Linked DNA regions of Catenulispora sp. EB89. The main gene of each other region encodes a partner of the protein of the gene in region 2 in a complex. Links are inferred from orthologs where the notes say so. Each region holds a gene or a part of one and is shown on either strand. Other genes may lie near its edges.

What was found.
Region 1: the proteins of dnaB (region 2) and dnaG are in contact, whole or in part, in a crystal structure (PDB 2R6A), measured with the Geobacillus stearothermophilus proteins. The link is inferred for Catenulispora sp. EB89 from one-to-one orthologs. Residues at the interface, in WP_033016901.1 of Geobacillus stearothermophilus: Ser13, Glu15, Ala16, Gln18, Glu91, Leu92, Asp94, Ala95, Val96, Pro97, Thr98, Ala99, Ala100, Asn101, Tyr104, Tyr105, Ile108; in WP_049624496.1 of Geobacillus stearothermophilus: Lys456, Leu457, Leu458, Pro459, Ala460, Asn463, Ala464, Leu467, Leu535, Leu536, Ile537, Ala538, Gln544, Glu545, Asp548, Tyr549, His552.

What each region holds. Positions count from the first base shown.
Region 1 is NZ_JBGCCU010000003.1:101,118-104,423, reverse strand. The notes cover bases 249-3,240. They hold dnaG (DNA primase), read left to right. Parts: upstream 249-669; coding sequence 670-2,811; downstream 2,812-3,240. Other genes in these bases: ABH920_RS07360 (RNA polymerase sigma factor), read left to right, coding at 2,939-3,240; ABH920_RS07370 (deoxyguanosinetriphosphate triphosphohydrolase), read left to right, coding at 249-648. In the rest of the region: more of ABH920_RS07370, read left to right, coding at 1-248; more of ABH920_RS07360, read left to right, coding at 3,241-3,306. UniProt on the Escherichia coli protein: RNA polymerase that catalyzes the synthesis of short RNA molecules used as primers for DNA polymerase during DNA replication.
Region 2 is NZ_JBGCCU010000001.1:660,530-663,692, forward strand. Bases 315-3,163 are described here. They hold dnaB (replicative DNA helicase), read right to left. Parts: upstream 2,506-3,163; coding sequence 1,123-2,505; downstream 315-1,122. Other genes in these bases: ABH920_RS03070 (TetR/AcrR family transcriptional regulator), read left to right, coding at 315-445; ABH920_RS03075 (hypothetical protein), read left to right, coding at 686-1,075; ABH920_RS03085 (N,N-dimethylformamidase beta subunit family domain-containing protein), read right to left, coding at 2,888-3,163. Also shown: more of ABH920_RS03070, read left to right, coding at 1-314. UniProt on the Escherichia coli protein: The main replicative DNA helicase, it participates in initiation and elongation during chromosome replication. Travels ahead of the DNA replisome, separating dsDNA into templates for DNA synthesis.

The DNA.
Region 1 (3,306 bases), on a different replicon or contig from region 2:
TCCGACGACGTCGCGTACTCGGTCCACGACCTGGAGGACGCCCTGCACGCCGGCCACCTGGTCCCCAAGAACCTGCTGTCGCTGGCCGAGCAGACCGAGCTGTTCGAGCTCACCGAGATCCGCTACGCACCGGGCGCCAGCGCGGCCGAGCTGTCCGAGGCGCTGGGCCGGCTGATGGCCCTGGAGTACTGGCCCGGCGACTACGACGGCTCCTTCGCCGCGCAGGCCGCGCTGAAGAACGCCACCAGCAGCCTGATCGGCCGGTTCTGCCAGTCCGCGGCCGCCGCCACCCGGGACCGGGCCGGCGAGCTGGCTGCCGACGGAGCCACCGGCCCGCTGACCCGTTACGCCGCGGACCTGATCGTCCCGCGTGCGACCCGGCTGGAATGCGCGCTGCTCAAGGCCGTCACCGCGCGCTACGTCATGCAGCGCGACGACGCCCGCGAACGCCGCCGGCTCCAGCGCGAGCTGGTCGCCAGCCTGGTCGAAGGCCTGTCTGCACTGCCGGACCACCTGGAGCCGGCCTTCCGCGCCTGGTACGCCGAGGCCACCGACGACTGCACTCGCCTGCGCGTGGTCGTGGACCAGGTCGCGTCGCTCACCGATGACGCCGCGTACGCCCTGAGCAGGCGAATGGGTACCGTCTGACCACCGCTATAAACTCTGGCTGTGGCTGGACGGATCAATGACGACGACATCGAGCGAGTACGCAAGGCGGCCTCGATCGTCGATGTCGTCGGCGCCGTGGTCCAACTCCGCAACGGCGGCGGCGGGAACCTGAAGGGCCTGTGCCCCTTCCACGACGAGAAGTCGCCGTCCTTCCAGGTCAGCCCGGCCAAGAACTTCTACCACTGCTTCGGCTGCGGCGTCGGCGGCGACGTCATCAAGTTCATGATGGAGTACGACCACCTCACCTTCGCCGAGGCGGTCGAACGGCTGGCGAGTCAGTACAGCATCGAGCTGCGCTACAGCGAGGGCGGCTACACGAAGCAGGGGGAGGGCCGCAGCGAGCGCACCCGGCTGATCGACGCGCACAAGGTCGCCACCGAGTACTTCATCGACCAGCTCTCCACCCCGGCCGCCGTCAAGGCCCGCGAAGTCCTGAGCGCGCGCGGCTTCGACGCCTCCGCGATCGAGCAGTTCCGCGTCGGGTTCGCCCCGGAATCGTGGGAATCGCTGGTCCGCCACCTGCGCGCCCGCGGCTTCACCGACAAGGAGATCCTGACCGGCGGTCTGGCCTCCGAGGGCCGCCGCGGTGCGATGGACCGCTTCCGCAACCGGCTGATGTGGCCGATCGCCGACCTGTCCGGCGACGTCATCGGGTTCGGCGGCCGCCGGCTCACCGACGACCCGGACACTCCGAAGTACCTCAACAGCCCCGAGACGCCGATCTACAAGAAGTCCTCGGTGCTCTACGGCCTGGAGATGGCGCGCAAGGAGATCGTCAAGCAGGAGCGGGCGGTCGTGGTCGAGGGCTACACCGATGTGATGGCCTGCCATCTGGCCGGCGTCCCGACCGCGGTGGCCACCTGCGGCACCGCGTTCGGCGAGGAACACATCAAGATCCTGCGACGGCTGCTGGCCGACCGGAACCAGTTCCTCGGTGTCGAGGTGGTGTTCACCTTCGACGGTGACTCCGCCGGGCAAAAAGCCGCTATGCGCGCTTATCTCGACGAGGACAAGTTCGTCACGCAGACCTTCGTCGCCGTCGAGCCCAGCGGCATGGACCCGTGCGATCTGCGGCTGGCCAAGGGCGACGCGGCGGTGCGCGAGCTGGTCGCCACCCGGACCCGGCTGTTCGAGTTCGTGATCCGCGCCGAGCTGGCCAAGCAGAACCTCGACGAGTCCGAGGGCCGGGTGCACGCGCTGCGCACCACCGCGCCGATCGTGGCGAAGATCCGCGACTCGGCGCTGCGCAACGACTACACGCGCCGGCTCGCCGGCTGGCTCGGGCTCGAAGAGCGGGACGTGCAGGCCACGGTGCGCCGGCTGCTCGCGGCCTCCGGGGTCCGCCCGGAGGTGCCGGTCTCCGGCGGACCGGGCGGCGGCGGCCAGGGCGGCGGCTACGGGTCCTCAGGGGGTCGTGGCGGCGACTGGGGCGACCGCCGCGGGAATCAGGGCTCGAACAACCGGCGCGGCGGTTACGGAGGCGGCCAGGGCGGTTCGGGCGGCCGGGACGGCGGCTACGGCGGCGGTCGCGGTGGCGGCCGGGGCGGCGGCCGTAACGACCGGGGCGGCTTCGGCGGGCGCGACGATCGCGGCGGCTACGGCGACGCTTACGGAGGCGGCGGATACGGCCCCCCGAACCAGGACGGTCTGTTCGGCGCCGAGGCCGCGACCGTTCCGGGACACCGTGATCCGGTCGCCGGCGCCGAGCGCGAAGCGTTGAAGATGGCGTTGCAATTCCCGCAACTGGCCGGCGTCACTTTCGACGGTCTGGCGCCCGAGGAGTTCACCGTTCCCGCGTATGCCGCGGTGTGCGCGGCTGTGCGCGCGGCCGGCGGCTGCACCACCGGCAATGACAACAACTGGACCGGCCGGGTTCAAGATCAGGCCCCTGACGACGCGATCCGCGGCCTGGTCACGGAGCTGACGGTGGAGCCGGTGCACTTCCGCGGCCCGGCCGACGAGCGGTATGTCGCCGAAGTCATGACCAGGGTCCGCATCCACACCGTCGACCGCCGTATCAAGGACGTGAGATCCAAACTGCAGCGGTTGAATCCCGTTACCGGGCAAGAGGAATACAACAAACTCTTCGGTGAACTCGTGGCGTTGGAGCAATACAAGCGTGGCCTGGCGGAAGTCTCATAACGGTCACGGTTTCGTGACCGGCGGGCGACACTGATCTTGGACTGGTTTCCGTTATCTGGGATAGCTCTGCGGCGCGCGGGGTAAGCGTGTGGCGAAGACGTCGCGAACCCCCACCTTGGAGCTTGTCGTGAACAGTGCTGTCGCACAGGGACCGGTGGCCCTCCTCGACACCCTCGCGCCGACCCCCCACCCCACTTCTTCGTCCGTGGCCGAGGCCCGGACCGCTGTCGGTCTGGGCGAGCCGGAAGAGCTCAACCCCTTGCGAGTCCCAGGCCCGGCCGGGCCGGAGATCGCAGAGCTCGAAGCGGTGCTGGAGGAAGAGGCCGAAACCGAGCCGGAGAAGGAAGCCGAGGCGGATTCTAAGGTCAACGCCTGGGCCGACTCCGCCGGACCGGCCGGCGACTTGTTTCGGCAGTATTTGCGGGAAATCGGTCGGGTGCCGCTGCTCAACGCGGTGCTGGAGGTGGAACTCGCGCAGGCCGTCGAGGCCGGCCT
Region 2 (3,163 bases):
GCCCATCAACGCCGCGCAGTCCGCCGGGCTCGACCGGCTGCTGGCCCGGACCCCGGACCCGTCGGCCGCCGAACTGGTGGCGGCCTTCGCGGGGCCGCTGTTCGACGAGATGCCGGCCGGCGACGAGGGCGGCGCCCGCACATCCCGGCTGATCGTGACGATCATCGCCGACCCGGCCGAGGAAGTCCGCAGCTGGACCGGCCCGGCCGAGGCCGCGGTCCACGACCGCTACCTGGCGGCCTTCGCACGTGCACTCCCCGCCCTTTCCCCAGAGGAGCTGGTGTTCCGGCTGCGGGGAATCCTCGCCGTGGTGGCCATGGACCGCATCGACGTCCACAACCAGCCCACCCCGGGCTGCCCGACCCCGCCGGCGGGCGAGGCGGCCCGGCGCTGGGCGATTACGTTCCTGGCAGCGGCGATGAGCGCGCCGCCGACCGGGACCTGAGGACCTTGTAGGCAGCCGTTTGTCCTGGCGGCCCAAGGCTGGCCGGCCTGCGATCTGATGCCTCGTCCCGCTTCTGGCGAAGGGGCGCCCGTCCCGTTCCGGTGGCGGAAATCTCTGGCTGCTGTGGTCTCAGCCGTGAAACGATCGAGGCGTCCCCTCAACAGGTGCTGCCGGGGTGCCCGAGGCCGGCTGACCGAACCGGCGGGAGTAAGAGGCGGCGCGGGGACGGTCGCACGCGTGATGCACGATCGGCATCCTGAGCAGACCCTGCTGGACCCGGCCAAGGAGCGGTGTGTTGTGTCCTGGTTCCGCGTTGAGTCCGACGGCTTCGAGGCTTCCTTCCTTCTCGGCGTCGGTGAGGATCCCGCCGATGCATGCAACGTAGACGTCGAGGTTTGTCTGGGCGACGGCTCCCGCTGGGGTGCGACGATCTTCACCCTCGACGAGGTGCGGCGCCTGATGGATCGGTGGGCGACCACCGGAGAAGCCCAGGGCGGCCGCTACTTTGCCTGCCCGGACGGACTGATTGTCCGTGAGCCAGGCGTGGACGCCATGGTTGCCGTCATCGCCGGGTTGCTTGCCTGCGACGAGCTCGGCAGTGTGCTGCAGCGACTGGATGAATCAGCCTGATGCCAGCCGGTTGTGCAGTAGGACCGACGCTACGTCGGCACTCAGCCCTAGCTCTGCGCCATATCCACGAACCGCGAGTAGTGGCCCTGGAAAGCCACCGTGATGTTCGCGGTCGGCCCGTTACGGTGTTTGGCCACGATCAGGTCGGCCTCGCCGGCGCGCGGCGACTCGCGCTCGTAGGCGTCCTCGCGGTGCAGCAGGATGATGACGTCCGCGTCCTGCTCCAGGGAGCCGGACTCGCGCAGGTCGCTCATCATCGGGCGCTTGTCGGTGCGCTGTTCGGGGCCTCGGTTCAGCTGGCTGATGGCGATGACCGGGACCTCGAGCTCCTTGGCCAGGAGCTTCAGGGACCGGGAGATCTCCGAGACCTCCTGCTGGCGGCTGTCGGGCCGCTTGGAGTTGGTGCTGCTGTGCTGCATCAGCTGCATGTAGTCGATGATCACCAGCTGCAGGTCGTGCCGCTGCTTGAGCCGCCGGGCCTTGGCTCGGATCTCCATCATGGACATGTTCGGCGAGTCGTCGATGAACAGTGGCGCCTCGGATACCGGCCCCATGCGGCGCGCCAGGCGGGCCCAGTCCTCGTCGGTCATCGTGCCGCTGCGCATGTGGTGCAGGGCGACGCGGGCCTCGGCCGAGAGCAGGCGCATGATGATCTCGTTGCGGCCCATCTCGAGGGAGAAGATGACGCAGCTCAGGCCGTTCTTGATGGAGCAGCTGCGGGCTAGGTCCAGTCCCAGGGTCGACTTGCCGATGGCGGGGCGCGCCGCGATGATCACCATCTGCCCCGGGTGCAGTCCGTTCGTCAGCGCGTCCAGGTCGTGGAAGCCGGTGGGGACGCCGGTCATCTGGCCGGAGCGGTTGGAGATGGACTCGATCTCGTCGAGCGCGCCTTCCATGGCGTCGGCCAGGGGGACGAAGTCCTCGCTGGTGCGGGTCTCGGTGACGTTGTACATCTCCTGCTGGGCGGCGTCGACGATCTGCTCGACGTCGCTGCCGTCGGTGCTGTAGCCCATCTGGACGATGCGGGTGCCCGCCTCGACCAGGCGGCGCAGGACGGCGCGCTCCTTGACGATCTCGGCGTAGTAGCCGGCGTTGGCGGCGGTGGGGACCGAGTTGATCAGGGTGTGCAGATAGGGCGCGCCGCCGATGCGGTTGATGTCGCCCTTCTTGGTGAGCAGCGCGGCGACGGTGACCGGGTCGGCCGGCTCGCCGCGGCCGTAGAGCTCGAGGATGGCTCCGTAGACCGCCTCGTGGGCCGGCTTGTAGAAGTCGACGGCCTTGATGACCTCGATGACCTCGGCGATGGCGTCCTTGGACAGCAGCATGCCGCCCAGCACCGACTGCTCCGCCGGGATGTCCTGCGGCGGGGTCCGTTCGAAGCCGCCCTGGTAGGCCTCGTCGGCGGTGTACGGGAGGTCGTCGATGCTCATGTCCCGCCTCCCTTGCCCGCGTTGCCAGTCCTGCGAAACCCTCGTCTCTTCTTTGTACGGGACGGGTCAGACAGGCTCGTACCCTCCACGGTACGGAACCGGGCGCCGCCGGTCGAGGCGGCCGTCCACACCCCCTGTGGATAACCTGTGGATAAGTGGCGGAAAGCTGTGGAGACACGCCGATGTACCTGGGGACAGAGTGTGGAAGGTCCCTGTGAATAATCTCGGCGGCGACTGATCGCGAAGCCCTGACGTGCACGGGAGCGTCGCTGATTCGTCCACCGGCTGTGGAGAAAAATTTTCCCGGAAGAATCTTGCTGGACTCCCGGAGCTTTGCTAAAGAACAGGGCGTTCTCGCCAGGCGCCGGCGGGCACAGACCCGCTAAGCCTTGACCTTCCCCGTCATCCGATCGAGCAGGTTCCGCGTCGCCCGCTGAACCCGCTCGTCCACGAACCCGGGTGTGGACAACCCGTGGTTCCAGTGGAACGTCCCGGCGTCGAACACCCACGCCCCCGACGGGTACTGACACAGCACCGTCTGCTGCGTGTCCTTGACCGGCCGGTTCCCGTCGCCCTCCGCCGTGAACGGCGACTGCGCCAGGATCGTCGGCGCCGGCCCGCCCTTCACGTGCGGGAACACCTTGTCCGCCTCCCCGGC